3 regions of the Mycoplana sp. 10N416 genome follow, and region 1 is predicted to be linked to each of the others. Evidence: riboswitches for the same ligand, from Rfam matches in the RefSeq annotation. Region 1 holds a riboswitch; each other region holds the start of a gene.
What was found. A riboswitch is a leader RNA that binds a small molecule or an ion and turns the genes downstream of it on or off. The one in region 1 is predicted to bind cobalamin.
Positions count from the first base shown of each region.

Region 1 (4,626 bases):
GGTCGCATCTACTTCAATTCGAGCCGGAGCGGGCGCATGCAGATCTGGTGTGTTCGGCCGGAAAATCGCGAGGTCGCGCGCATCACCGACAGCCAATGGGCAGACTGGTTCCCGCATCCGTCGCCGGACGGGCGACACCTGCTCGTGCTTTCCTACGATGCCGACGTGCTTGACCATCCCCGTGACCAGCGCGTCCGCCTCCGGTTGATGGATGCCGACGGCCGAAACGACCGAGTGCTGTTCGAATTGCTCGGCGGGCAGGGGACGATGAATGTGCCGAACTGGTCACCCGATGGCGACGAGTTCGCCTTTGTGCGCTACGCCCCTGCAGGTTGACGCGCTCGCGGCTCGACCATGTGACGCTTCAAGGGCCGTTCTGCAGCTTCAGATTTTAACCGTTCGGAAACCAGGCTGCTTAAGGGAATATTCCCGCTTTTTGCGCCAAAGTGCCGCGACAAAACGCAAAAGGCGGCAATGCAGACCGCCAGCATGTCGGTGGGGAAAGACATGGCGAATGCTGGGGCTGAGGGTCCGGTCGCGCGCCGGAGCAGCGTCAAGATCATGATTGGTCTTGCGGCGATCGTGATCGTCGCTCTGTTCGCGTCCGCCAATTTCATGGTGCTTGACTACTCGATCCGGCAGGCGAACGATTTTGTTGCGACCTCCGAAAAGACGCTGGTCAAGAACGAGTTCCGCCAGCAGATCGAACAGGTTGTGCTTTACCAGAGCGGAATGTCCGTCTGGGATCGAGGCTTCGATGAACTGGCCGACGGCTCGTTCAGCGACGATTTCATCCGCCGGGAGTTGCGCGACTGGCTCTGGAGCGATTTCGGCTTTTCCTGGATGGTCTTCACGAAGCCGGGCGAAGAGACGGTCCTGGCCGTCCACAATCGCCACGTCGTTCGGCCGCATGATGCCGACCAATTGCTCTACTGGGTCAGCGACCTGACCAAACGCGCCGAAGCGGCCTACTATGCGGCGCTCAGCCGTACGCGCGACGGCTGGCTTCTTGCAAAGCCGGCCGAGAGCGGCGGCGTCTTGTCGCCGACATTGGCGCAGATCAACGTCACCGGAATGCGAATGATCGACGGCACGATGAGCATCATCGTGGTGCAGTCCGTCGTCCCCAAGCGGCTTTTTATTCCGGATGCGCGCAAGAAGCCTGTGCTGTTGGTCACCGTCAAGCCGATCACGGCCAAGATGCTGGCGAATTCCGAGCAGCGCCTGGGGATCCGCGATCTGGGCTTCTTGCCGATCACGACCGAGGATAGCGATCTCTTGCTCACCGGTGTCGGCGGCGACGCCTTCAACCCGATGGCTGCGTCCTGGCGCCCGAACCGCCCCGGCTCGTTCGTCTGGTCGATGGCGATGCCGCAGATCACCGCCCTGGTCGCGATCTTCGTCGTGGTCATGGGTTTCGTCGCGCTGAAGTTCGCCTCGACTGTGCGGGCCCTGGAGCGAAGCGAAGCGCGAAATGCGTATCTCGCCTGCCACGATGCGCTGACCGGCTTGCTCAACCGTTCCGGCTTTGACGATGCCATGAAGGAACTGCTCGACAAGGACACCCGTCCGTTTGCCGTCTTCGCGGTCGACCTCGATCAGTTCAAGGCCGTCAACGATCGGCATGGTCACGCAGCCGGCGACGCCGTGCTCAGGACGATCGCTTCCCGGTTTCTGGGCAGGGTCGCCGACAAGGGAGTGGTGGCGCGCCTGGGTGGCGACGAGTTCGCAGTGCTGCTTCACGGCATGACCGACAGGCAGGCTCTCCTCGATCTTGCCAATGGCCTGGTGCGCGACGCGCAGATCCCAATTCCGTTCGGCGGACAACTGCTGGCTGTCGGCAGCAGCGCTGGCGTCGCTGTCTACCCCGAGCATGGCCGGACCGTGCACGACCTCATGGTGGTTGCCGATACGGCGCTCTATACCGCTAAGAACGGTGGCCGCAACCGTGCCGTGTTTGCGGCGCCCGATGAGGACAGCGCGGCAAAAGACATCGGGGTTGTCTATTCGCGACACGCCATCGTCGGCCCCGGCCTTGCATCGTAGGCACCGGCGTGCGCAAGTGTCGCCCGTCAGGTGCCCTTGCGCGAGCAGGGGAGAATCGGGAATTCGGTGGGGCTGACGCCATGCGTTCGATCTGAGCGCAGACACCTTGGCAACTCCAGCCTCGAAGCCGAAACGTGCCCAACGCTGTGACGGGGACGGCCAAGCCTGGAAGGATCGACCCTTCCGAACGCCACTGGTGCTTCAACCGGGAAGGCGGCGCGGCCGGAGGATCCGAAGTCAGAAGACCGGCCTGGCGAGATAGACCAACCCGCGCGGACGGCGGACGGTTTCATGCATTGTTGGGGAGATGACGATGCAGCCTCTGCCAAAGGACGATCTCGTCCACGCACAGCCATTTTCGCCCGCCGAGCGGGCAGCCGTATACCGTGCGATCGAAACGCGCCGCGATGTGCGCGACCAGTTCCTGCCAGAACCGGTGCCCGAAGACCTGCTCGAGCGCTTGCTTCGCGCGGCGCATCTGGCACCCTCGGTGGGTTTCATGCAGCCATGGAACTTCATCGTCATTCGCGACCAGGACGTGCGTGCGCAAGCGCACAGGGCATTTGAGCGTGCCAACGAGGAGGCGGCGATGATGTTTGCCGGCGAGCGCCAGTCACTTTATCGCTCGCTGAAGCTCGAGGGCCTCCTGAAGGCTCCGGTCAGCATCTGCGTGACCTGCGATCCGGACCGTGGCGGAGCCGTGGTGCTGGGCCGCACGCACAATCCGCGCATGGACGTGTATTCGACCGTGTGCGCGGTTCAGAACCTGTGGCTTGCGGCCCGGGCGGAGGGCGTCGGCGTCGGCTGGGTCAGCATTTTTCACGACGCGGATATTCGTGCGCTCCTGGGCATTCCCGAACGGGTCGAAATCGTCGCCTGGCTTTGCCTCGGCTTCGTCGACGAGCTCTATCGCGAACCGGAACTCGCAGTGAAAGGCTGGCGGCAACGATTGCCGCTCGACGAGCTCGTTTATGCCGAGCGGTGGGGAGAGCGGCGGTAAAGACGGTTCAGTTCGCGCCCGCGGGGTTGCGCAGATCGATCTTGGGTTCGTCCGGGACGAAAACAGGGCCGACATTGCGCACCTTGTCCTTCTCCGGATCGTAAGGACGCTCGATCACGACCTTTGACGCGGCGCTGCCCACCGGGTGCATGCGGATCGTCGTGACGGAGCCGGTGTTGTCCTTGATGGTTCCGGTACCCGTTGCCGGGCTGGTGTAGGCAAGCCGGCCGCAGCCACAGGCTTGCGGCTTGGGCAGGCCGCGTGTGCGATAGGCGAAGGCTGCCGGCAGTTGTCTGTAGAGCCTGCCGGTGACGGTCGAGACCATCTCGCCGCTGTCGACGGAATCGAGCGCCTGGTAGAAGAGTTCGGTTTCCGTCTGCGGACACAACCTGGCGCAGACCCGCTGGTCTCGCCGGAAGTCGAGCGGGGAAGCGCCTGAGGTTACGGGGAAGAACCCGCCGTCGCAGGTTCTGACGCAGACCGTGCGCAATCTGCCGCCCGAACCGCCGCTGGTAACGTAGCGGGTCGCCAGGCCGTCAAGCGGAAACTCGCCATCGGGCAAGGGCGCTTCCGCAGCCTGGCTGGCCTGCGCCGTGCTTGGTTCGTCGCCACTGCCGCAACCGTGCGCTTCGATCGCCGCAAGGATACGGGCGCGGGCTTCCTGTCCGTTTTCCAGCGACGCAAGTGCGCTGCGCCCTGCCTCTATATTCCTGAGGTTGCGGTCCATTCGTTCGACCGAGGCGGCGAGTTCGCTACATTGGCGGGCAGTCGACGTCCGGTAGACCTTGACGCTGCCCGTGCTGCAGCCAAGCTGGCGCAGACTAGCTCTCGCGCTCTGCAACTGATTGTTCTGCTCGGTGATGGCGCTGGAATCGGGGGCGCCGTCGCCGGTCGGAATTTCCACACTCGTGAGGGCCGCAAGACGCGAGTGAAGATCTGCGCAGACGTCGTCTGCCCGAGCCGGTACGGCCATGGCGAGGAGGAGGGCGGAGGTCGCCAGAACCATCGATCGGCGCGAGCACAAGAACACTGCGGCGACTCCGGACAGGGGAATTGCTGGCATCACATCATCATACGTTGCAGGAGCGCCGGAGCAACGCGCTCATGGAAATGTGATTAATCGCCGTGATGGCCGTCGAAACAGCTGATTTTGGAAATCAGGTTCGCGCCGCCGGGTGGAATTGATCTCGCCCGGCCCATGGTGTAGCACAGTGCATCCTATCCGATTGCGTCCACACCTATAGGTTTTGTATGCGCCTCACTTCCGTCCTGCTGAGTCCGTTCTACGCCCTCCAGCTCGCATCGGGTGCCAAATCCTTTGCCGACAATCCGATCATTGGCAGCAAGACGCTGAACAGGATGGGCCTGCACGCGAAACGCGTGGCGGTGGCAATGGACATGGCGGACCGGCGGCGCAAGTCGCTCGCGCAACTCGTCACACCCGAGCAGCGGCGTGAATACGAGGAGAACGGCTTCGTTCGAATTGAGAATTTCCTGCCGGCCGAAGTCTTTGCCAAGGTGACGGCGGAACTGGAGAACAGCGATTTCGACCGCTACGACATGCTGCAGGGGACCACTGT
Region 1 is NZ_JBFTIM010000001.1:47,856-52,481, reverse strand. It holds gene AC1DDS_RS00250 (TolB family protein) at 1-336, shown strand, start outside; gene AC1DDS_RS00245 (diguanylate cyclase domain-containing protein) at 508-2,046, shown strand; cobalamin riboswitch at 2,058-2,314, shown strand; gene bluB (5,6-dimethylbenzimidazole synthase) at 2,360-3,046, shown strand; gene AC1DDS_RS00235 (DUF2865 domain-containing protein) at 3,054-4,109, opposite strand; gene AC1DDS_RS00230 (phytanoyl-CoA dioxygenase family protein) at 4,298-4,626, shown strand, end outside.

Region 2 (4,626 bases), on a different contig from region 1:
TTCCGGCTTCACGCTCCACTGGTACGAGGCCTTCCTTGCCAATGAGGGCATGCTGCGGGCGCTGTGGAACAGCCTTGTGGTGGCGGTCTGCGCAACGCTCGTCAGCCTCGTCGTCGGCGTGACCGCGGCCCTCGCCCTCGATCGCTACGACTTCCCCGGAAAGAGGCTGTTCCAGAATGCCATCCTGCTTCCGCTGAGCCTGCCCGGCCTCGTCACCGGCATTGCGATGCTGAACTTCTACAAGCAGATCGGCATTCCGCAGAGCCTGACAGCCGTCGTCATCGGTCACGCGACCGCGTTGCTCGGCGTCGTCGTCTCGCAGGTCATGGCGCGGCTTGCCAAGCTCAACCGTCGCCAGCTCGAAGCCTCCGCGGACCTTGGGGCAACGCCGATCGAGACCTTCCGGCGGGTCACCCTGCCGTCAATCCGCAGCTCCGTCATCGGCTCGGCATTGCTCTGCTTCACGCTGTCCTTCGACGAAATCCCGGTGACCTATTTCCTGACGGGCCGCGAGGTGACCCTGCCGATCTACATCTATTCCACCTTGAGACGGGGCATCACGCCCGAGATCAACGCGGTCGGCTCACTTATCGTCGCTGCCTCCTTCATCCTCATCATCCTCTCGGTCACGCTTCTGCGTGACCGCCGTTAGCCGCAGACCAACAGGGAGAACACCATGGACGCCACAACCTATACCCACGACTTCTGGCGCTCGAAGGCGTCGTCATTGAAGTTCCGCACGCAGCACTTCATTGATGGCCAGTACGTCGCCTCGGCCGACGGCCGCACCTTCCCCTCGATCAATCCCGCCACGGGCAGCACGATCACCGAAGTGGCGCGCGGCGGGCAGGCCGAAATCAATCGGGCTGTGGCCGTCGCCCGCAAGGCGTTCAAGTCCGGCTCCTGGTCGCGGATGGACCCGCGGTCACGCATGGCCGTTCTCGAAAAATTCTCGGCGCTCGTGGAAAGCAATGCCGAGGAATTCGCGGTGCTCGATAGCCTCGACATGGGCAAGCCTGTCATGGACATGATGAACATCGACATTCCCGGCTCGGTGATGTCGCTGAAATTCTTCGCCGAGACGATCGACAAGATCGAGGGAGCCGTGACCTCCACTGCGTCCAGCGCGCTGCACTATATCTTGCGGCAGCCTCTTGGCGTCGTCGGCCTGATCGTCCCGTGGAACTACCCGTTGATGATGGCCGCCTGGAAACTCGGGCCTGCGCTCGCAACCGGAAACTCGGTCGTTCTCAAGCCCGCCGAGCAATCCCCGCTCTCGGCCAACCTCCTTGCGGAGCTCTTCATCGAGGCGGGTGGCCCTCCCGGTGTCTTCAATGTCGTACACGGCCTCGGCGAGGAGGCCGGCAAGGCGCTCGCGCTCCACAATGACGTCGACAAGATCGGCTTCACCGGCTCGACCGAGGTCGGCAAGCTGCTGATGATCTACGCCGGACAGTCGAACATGAAGCGCGTATCGACCGAGTGCGGCGGCAAGACGCCCCAGATCATTCTCGAGGACTACGACGATCTCGACACCGCCGTGACCTATGCGGTGAACGGCATCTACGGCAACCAGGGCGAGGTCTGCAACGCCGGCTCGCGCATTCTCGTCCAGAAGAGCATCCACGACGATTTCGTCGATCGTTTCGTTGCCCGGACGCAGCAGAATTTCGTGCTCGGCGACCCGCTCGATCCGTCGACGACGATCGGGCCGCTGGTGACCTCCTCGCACCAGAAGCGAGTGCTGAACTATATCGACATCGGCCGCAAGGAAGGCGCGTCGCTCAAGTTCGGCGGCGGCACCTTCGCCGGCGCACCATCGGGAGCCTATGTCGAGCCGACCCTGTTCACGGGGGTCAACAACACGATGCAGATCGCGCGCGAGGAGATCTTCGGGCCGGTTGCCGCCATCATCCCCGTTGATGGCGTCGACCAGGCAATCGAGATCGCCAATGACTCGATTTACGGCCTCGCCGCTTCGATCTGGACCCGTGACATCGCCAAGGCTCACAACTTCGCCCGCGACATCGAAGCGGGTGTCGTCTGGGTCAACTGCTTCGACCACGGCGACATGACGTCCATCTGGGGCGGCTTCAAGCAAACCGGCAACGGCCGCGACAAATGCCTCGAGGCGTTGACGCAATACACCCAGACAAAATCTGTCTGGGTAAACCTGGCCTGAGAATGATGGCCCGACGGTCGAACGGCACTGTCGGGCCGCCCTTCGGGGCCTATTTGCCAAGTCCGCAATGCTCCGAACTCGGACCTCGTCGGTAAGAACTGCGATGTGACAGCAAGTCCTTGACGACGCATGTCAGGTGGGCATATCTGAGCGTGACGGTTCCCCAACGATGACTCTGAGGGGATTAATAGGGAACACGGTAAGGACGACCCAAGAGGGACCAAGACCGTGGCTGCCCCCGCAACTGTAGGCGGATTGCCGGTAATCCTCGGGCCATTTGGCCATGCCACTGCGACGTTTCGCGGGAAGGCAGATCACCGACAAACATCCGTGAGCCAGGAGACCTGCCGTCAATCACGATCCAATCAGCCGGGCGGGGATGCTCGGAAAGGAGCAGATATGATTGACCTGAACCTTCGTCGTTTTCCGACTTTCAGCCGCCTTGATTGGGCCTTCCGCCGCTAGCGTCTGCGTATCTGTGTCTTCATCCGCTCGCGAGCTGCGCGGCGATGGAGTTGCTAGCTGTTTTTCCTCCTGATCGAGATATTTCATGCGCCAGTTTCTCACCAGTATGACGTTCGCATTCGGCCTGCTCGGCCTTGCCGCACCGAGCCTCGCTGCGACCCAATATCCATTGACCGTCAACAACTGCGGCCGGCCGGTGACGTTCGAAAAAGCGCCCGCAAAGATCGTCTCCATCGGCCAAGGCATGACCGAAGTCCTCTATTCGCTTGGCCTCGCCGACAAGATCGCCGGGACGGCTGTCTGGGTTGGTCCCGTGTTGCCGCAATACGCCGAGGTCAACGCCAAGATCAAACGTCTTTCGGACAACGACCCGAGCTTCGAGTCGGTCGTCGGCGAGGAGCCCGACATGGTTGCAGCCGAATTCGAGTGGCATGTCGGCGCGCAGGGCTCTGTGGGCAGCCGCGACCAGTTCGCCGAACTCGGGATCAACACCTATATCGCGCCGGCGGATTGCGTTGCCAAGGTCAACACCGACGGTGGCGATGGTGTTCGCAAGGAACTGTTCACGATGGACCTGATCTATCAGGAAATCGCGGAGCTCTCGGCGATTTTCGACGTGAAAGAGCGCGGTGACGCGCTTGTCGCCGACCTCAAAAAGCGTGAAGCCGCCGCCGTCGCTTCCGTTGCTGGCGCATCGGCAAAGGCGCTGCCGGTCGTCTTCTGGTTCTCCAGCAAGGAGGTGAGCGGAGACGCCTTCATCGCCGGCAAGAACAGCGCACCGGCCTACATCCTGAAGTCACTTGGGGCACAGAACGTCGTGACGACAGAAGAGGAATGGCCGCTCGTCGGCTGGGAGACGATTGCTGACGCGAATCCCGCCGTCATCGTCATCGCCACTATGGATAGGCGGCGCTACGCGGCCGATGACCCGAAGATCAAGCTCGAGTTCCTGGAAAATGACGCGGTCGCCAGTCAGCTGGACGCGGTGAAGAACAAGCGTTTCGTGATGATGGACGCGCAGTCGATGAATCCGACGATCCGGACGATCGAGGGGATCGAGACATTGGCGAACGGCATCAAGTCCTTCGGTCTGACGCAGTGAGGGGTGCATCTGCATTGTCGCAAAAGGGGTGGGCGCTCTCGGCGCTCACCGCCTGCGCGTTCGTGTTTTTGGGCCTGATGATCAGCCTTGCCGTTTCGATCGGGGAAATATCCATCCCGATCGAAACGGCGGCGAAAGCCGTGTCGAACCGCGTCTTTGGTACAGGCTTCGAGCTTAGCCGCATCCACCAGGGCGTGGTCTGGGATTATCGGCTGAGCCGTGCGCTCGTTGCAGCAAGTGCTGGCGCATCGCTTGCACTCTGCGGCGCAATCCTCCAGGCCTTGCTCCGCAATCCGCTGGCTGAACCCTATGTTCTGGGAATCTCCGCCGGAGCCTCGACCGGAGCGGTATGCGTCATGATCCTTGGCTTCGGCTACGGCGTCCTCAGCCTTTCCAGCGGTGCCTTCATCGGCGCGGTCGTCGCATTCCTGCTCGTCGGGATACTTGCTGCCGGTGCCGGCGGCACCAGCGAACGGATCATTCTGTGCGGTGTTGCCGGGTCGCAGCTTTTCAATGCGCTGACATCGTACATCGTGACGACGTCGGCGAATGCGGAGCAGGCAAGAGGCGTGTTGTTCTGGCTTCTCGGCTCTCTCAGTGGTGTCCGCTGGCCGGACGTCTATCTTTCGGTTCCGGTGGCAATCGCCGGTTTCGTCTTGTGCATGGCCCACGCCCGGTCGTTGGACGCATTTGCGTTCGGTACGGATTCAGCCGCTTCGCTCGGCATTGCCGTAAGGCGGGTGCAGATCGTTCTCCTCGGAGCGACCGCTGTAATGACGGCGACGGTCGTCAGCATGGTCGGGTCGGTCGGCTTCGTCGGTCTGGTCATACCGCACGCGGCGCGCTTTCTGGTCGGTCCGGCGCATCATCGACTGCT
Region 2 is NZ_JBFTIM010000020.1:31,995-36,620, forward strand. It holds gene AC1DDS_RS23730 (ABC transporter permease) at 1-652, shown strand, start outside; gene AC1DDS_RS23735 (aldehyde dehydrogenase) at 677-2,182, shown strand; cobalamin riboswitch at 2,322-2,548, shown strand; gene AC1DDS_RS23740 (hypothetical protein) at 2,537-2,734, opposite strand; gene AC1DDS_RS23745 (ABC transporter substrate-binding protein) at 2,733-3,749, shown strand; gene AC1DDS_RS23750 (FecCD family ABC transporter permease) at 3,764-4,626, shown strand, end outside.
Region 2: linked by a shared signal. The riboswitch ahead of AC1DDS_RS23745 (ABC transporter substrate-binding protein) and the one ahead of bluB (5,6-dimethylbenzimidazole synthase) in region 1 are both predicted to bind cobalamin.

Region 3 (4,626 bases), on a different contig from region 1:
CTGGGATCGCGACCTAGAGCAACACCACCGCCGCGGCGGACGTATCATCGGAATATGCGGCGGCTACCAGATGCTGGGCCGGCGTGTGAGCGATCCGCTCGGCATCGAGGGCAGCGGGCGAGAGATCGAAGGCCTTGGTCTTCTGGACGTGGAGACCGTAATGGCGCCGGAAAAGACGGTGCGCAACAGCGCGGCGCGGTCGCTTCGCTACGACGTGCCGCTCGAGGGCTACGAGATCCATCTCGGCCGGACCACCGGTCCGGACTGTGCCCGGCCCGCCGTGGAGATCGACGGCCGACCGGATGGGGCGACGTCTCCTGACGGGCGCGTTTTCGGCACCTATCTGCACGGGCTTTTGTCGAGCGATGCCTTCCGGGCTCGCCTTCTGGCGGAATTCGGGATTGCGGGTGGCGGCTTCGACTATCGCAGGGCGGTCGATGAGGCTCTGGATGGAGTGGCGGCCGAACTCGAGGCCGCGCTGGACCCGCGATGGCTGGCTCAGCTTTTGCAATGTGATTGAGTTTTCCCGATTAAGCGACTTTCGCCAAACGTCAGTAACTGCAGATATCCACGCACTGCCGGCGATTGGCCGGCAGTGCGGCGGGATCAAAGTTGTGCCGGAATCCGATGCCATGGCCTTGATTGGCGTCCAGTTGGGGCTAGCTTGCGGAGGGTGCTTCCGCAGCGATCGAAAGGGAAATTGATGACGAGCGCGCGTTTTGCGAAACTCGGATTGGCCTGCTTGCTGGGGCTCGCCGTCGCCGGCGGACCAGCGGTGCAGGGGGCTGAAACGCAACCGCCTGCCAGCGCGTCCAAAAAGTGGGAATCGGAATTTTCGCTGTGGCAGAAGATTTCGGCCAGCAGCGATCCGGCGGGATATGAAAGCTACCTGAAGCAGTATCCGAACGGCACGTTCGCCTCGATGGCCCGGATTCGCCTTGCCGAACTGAACGCCGCCGGCGTCGCCAAACCTGCCAAGGAGGCGGAGGGATCCGCGCAAGGGTCAGCCGCTCCTTCCACGAAGGAAAAGGCCCAAGCCGACCAGAAGGCCGCCGAGGCTGCACGACTGAAAGCCGAGGAAGAGGCGAAGGTCGCGGCCGAAAAGGCCAAGGCCGAGGAGGAAAAGCGCGCCGCCGAAGCCGAAGCTGCGCGTCTGAAAACCGAGGAAGAGGCCAGGATTGCCGCCGAGAAGGCAAAGGTCGAGCAAGAAAAGCTTGCCGTCGAGGCAGAGCGCAAGCGCCTGGAAGAAGCTGAGCAATTGCGCAAGGAAGAGCAGGCGCGCGCGGAGGCGGAAGCCAAGCGCGCCGCAGAGGCGCAGGCCGAGATCGAGCGCAAGGCGGCCGAGGAGGCCGCCCAGGCCGAGCGATTGAAGGCGGAGCAGCAGGCGCGGGCCGAAGCCGCGCGCCTGAAGGCTGAACAGGAGGCCAAGGTCGCCGAGGAAGCAAGGGCGAAGGCAGAAGCGGAGCAGGCGGCCGCCGAGGCCGAGCGCAAGCGCATCGAGGCGGCGGCGGAAGCCGCGCGGATCAAGGCCGAACAAGCCGTCCAGGCAGAAACCGAGGCCCGGGCCAAGGCGGATGCCGCAGAGGCGGAAAGGGCAAGGGCGGAGGCGGCGCGGGATGCAGCCGAAGCCGAACGGGCCAAGGCCGAAGAGGCCGCAGCGGCCGCGCGACAGAAAGCAGGCCAAGCTGCGGACGCCAACACCGGGTCGACGGCGCCCGTGCCCCCCGATTCGCCTGCCGGCACAATGGAAACCAAGGCACCTTCCACTGAGCCGGACAGTTCGACTGCGGCCACGGCGACCAAGGCTGAGGCCGATGAGGTCGAGCGCCTTGCCCGTCGCGAGGACAACAGCTGGAGCCGGGCCGTTCTCAATGGTACGGCCAGCGCAATCGAAAAGTATCTCGACGAGTTTCCGAACGGCCGCTTTGCGGCGGAGGCACGCAAGCGATTGGCGGCTCTCGGAAAGCAGACGAACGACGGCGCGACAGCGGCAGGTGATGCAAGCGTTAAGGACGACGTCACCGAGAAGCCTGTCGCAAAGCAGCAGTTACAGTCGAAAACGACAGTTTTTGAAACCTCGCCCGATGTCCGGGAGGCTTACCTGGAGCCGGGCACCCGTATCCAGTCTCAGCGTTGGCTGAATGTGCTGGGCTACGATACGGGCGGTGCGGACGGCGTGTTCGGCCCGCGTACCCGTTCGGCGATTGCGGCATGGCAGCGCTCGCTCGGCCAACGCGCAGACGGCTATCTGACCCGCAAGCAGTTCCGACAGTTGCGCGAATCGGGCCAGTTCGCCGAGCAACGCAGTCGCCAGCGCGTCGCGCGGCAGCGCTACCAGACGGATCGCTATTCCAGCGACGGCTATGGCGTGTACGACGGGCCGGTGGACGGCTATCTGGAAGGGCCTGTCGGCGGCTACTACGAGGGGCCGGTCGATGGATACTATGAAGGGCCGGTGGACGGCTATTACGGCCGCCCGCGTCGTGGCTGGGGCGGCCCCGGATACTGAGGCCCCGGACGCCCGTCCTGACGCCGGTATTCGGAAGATGGATGACGCGGACGGTCGATTGACTTCGGCAACTGTCAGGCATATTCATCGCCTATTGGATGGCGCGCCGGTCCGGAAACGGACGGGCGCGTAAATGGGAATGTGACGGGGTGGACCCAATCAGGGCGCTCCAATCACGGCCGACCCCGCGACTGTAGAGTGGCGAGGCCTATCCAGCCGATCGGAAACGACCGGCAAAGCCACTGGGTGGCGGCATGATGAACCGGGGTCTGGACGCCTCTATCTCTACGAATCGTCCGCCTTTCATGCCGCTTTTTCCCGGGAAGGCGAGGATAGCCGCCGGCGCAACTGCGCCTGACGCCACGAGCCAGGAGACCTGCCTCCAATGAAGGGCATACTGCCCGCCCTGGGGATGTTCCCCGTTGCCAGCACGGAGGTTGTCATGGCTGCTCACGTTTCTTCTTCTGTTTCCCTGTCTCTCAACGATCGTCTCTATGCCGGTCTCGTTGCGCTTTTGCTCGGCGGATTCCTGGTGTTCGGCGCAGGCCTCGCCAATTCGTCGGTCCTGCACGATACCGCGCACGACACGCGCCACTCCTACGGCTTCCCCTGCCACTAAGGGGGGTGACATGATCGTCAAATATCTCCTGGCCGCCCTGGTGGCCGGGTTGTTCTCCGGTGCCCTGATGACGGCCGCCCAGGAGGCGCGGGTTATTCCGCTCATTCTTCATGCCGAAGAGTATGAAGGTGGCGGGACCGAACCGGCTCCGGCGGGCACTGGCACCGAGACCCAGCCTCAGGCAACGCAAGAGCATTCCGCGCTCGGCGTCGGCGCGGTTCTGTCCGAAATCGCTGGCTATCTCTCGCCGGTTTCGGTCGCCTACGCCCATGGCGGCGAGGCACATGAGGACGAGGGCGGCATCATGTTCGGCATGAGCCGCTTTTCCGGCACGCTGCTTGCCAATCTGGTGGCGGGGGCGGGCTTTGCCCTGCTTCTCGCAGGCGTCAGCCTCGTGACCGGCAACCCGATCACGGTCGCAAACGGTGCTCTCTGGGGTGCAGCCGGCTGGCTTGCCGTGCATCTGCTACCGGCCATCGGCCTGCCGCCGGAGCTTCCGGGCTTCCCTGCAGCCGACCTTGCCGAGAGACAGGTCTGGTGGCTGTCGACCGTCGCACTGTCTGCGGGCGGGCTCTACCTGCTGATCCTGAAGGATGGTCTGGGTGCCAAGGTTGCGGGTATCGCCCTGATCGCGGCCCCGCACGTCTACGGCGCGCCGCAGCCGACGGATCTTGCCAGCAACGTGCCGGCCGTCCTCGGCGCGGAGTTCGCCGTCGCGGCGCTTGCCACGACGTTGTTCTTCTGGATCGTACTCGGCCTCTCGCTCGGCTTTGCCAACGAGAAGATCGTCAAGGCAGCCTGATGAAAACCGTATCGCCCGGAGCCGTCCTGGTTCTGGGCGGTGCCCGTTCCGGAAAATCCGCATTCGCGGAAAGCCTGGCTGCGGAAACCGGCCTCTCGAAGCATTACATCGCGACGGGCAGGGCCTGGGACGATGAAATGCGCGAGCGCATTGAGCAGCACCGTGCGCAGCGGGGCAGCCACGGCTGGGTTACGCACGAGGAGCCGCTGGCGCTGCCGGAGCGCATCAATGACACGGCACGCAAGGATCGGGTCCTGCTCGTCGACTGCCTGACGCTCTGGGTGACGAACCTTATGCTCGAAGGGCACGACATGAAGGCGGCTTTTGACGATCTTGCCGCCGCGATCGTCACCGCGCCTGGCCGTGTGGTGTTCGTCTCGAACGAGGTCGGCCTTGGCATCGTGCCGGACAACAAGATGGCGCGCGAATTCCGCGACCACGCCGGGCGATTGCATCAGCAGGTGGCGACAGTCGCCACCGAAGTCTATTTTGTCGCGGCAGGTTTGCCGCTGAAAATGAAGGGTTGAGCCATGCTCCAGCAGAAGATTCCCGCCACCGTCATCACCGGCTTCCTCGGCGCCGGCAAGACGACGATGATCCGCAACCTCCTCCAGAATGCGAATGGCAAGCGGATCGCGCTGATCATCAACGAGTTCGGCGATCTCGGCGTGGACGGCGACGTGCTGAAGGGCTGCG
Region 3 is NZ_JBFTIM010000006.1:41,459-46,084, reverse strand. It holds gene AC1DDS_RS13585 (cobyric acid synthase) at 1-520, shown strand, start outside; gene AC1DDS_RS13580 (peptidoglycan-binding domain-containing protein) at 704-2,509, shown strand; cobalamin riboswitch at 2,592-2,907, shown strand; gene AC1DDS_RS13575 (CbtB domain-containing protein) at 2,952-3,128, shown strand; gene AC1DDS_RS13570 (CbtA family protein) at 3,139-3,930, shown strand; gene cobU (bifunctional adenosylcobinamide kinase/adenosylcobinamide-phosphate guanylyltransferase) at 3,930-4,457, shown strand; gene cobW (cobalamin biosynthesis protein CobW) at 4,461-4,626, shown strand, end outside.
Region 3: linked by a shared signal. The riboswitch ahead of AC1DDS_RS13575 (CbtB domain-containing protein) and the one ahead of bluB (5,6-dimethylbenzimidazole synthase) in region 1 are both predicted to bind cobalamin.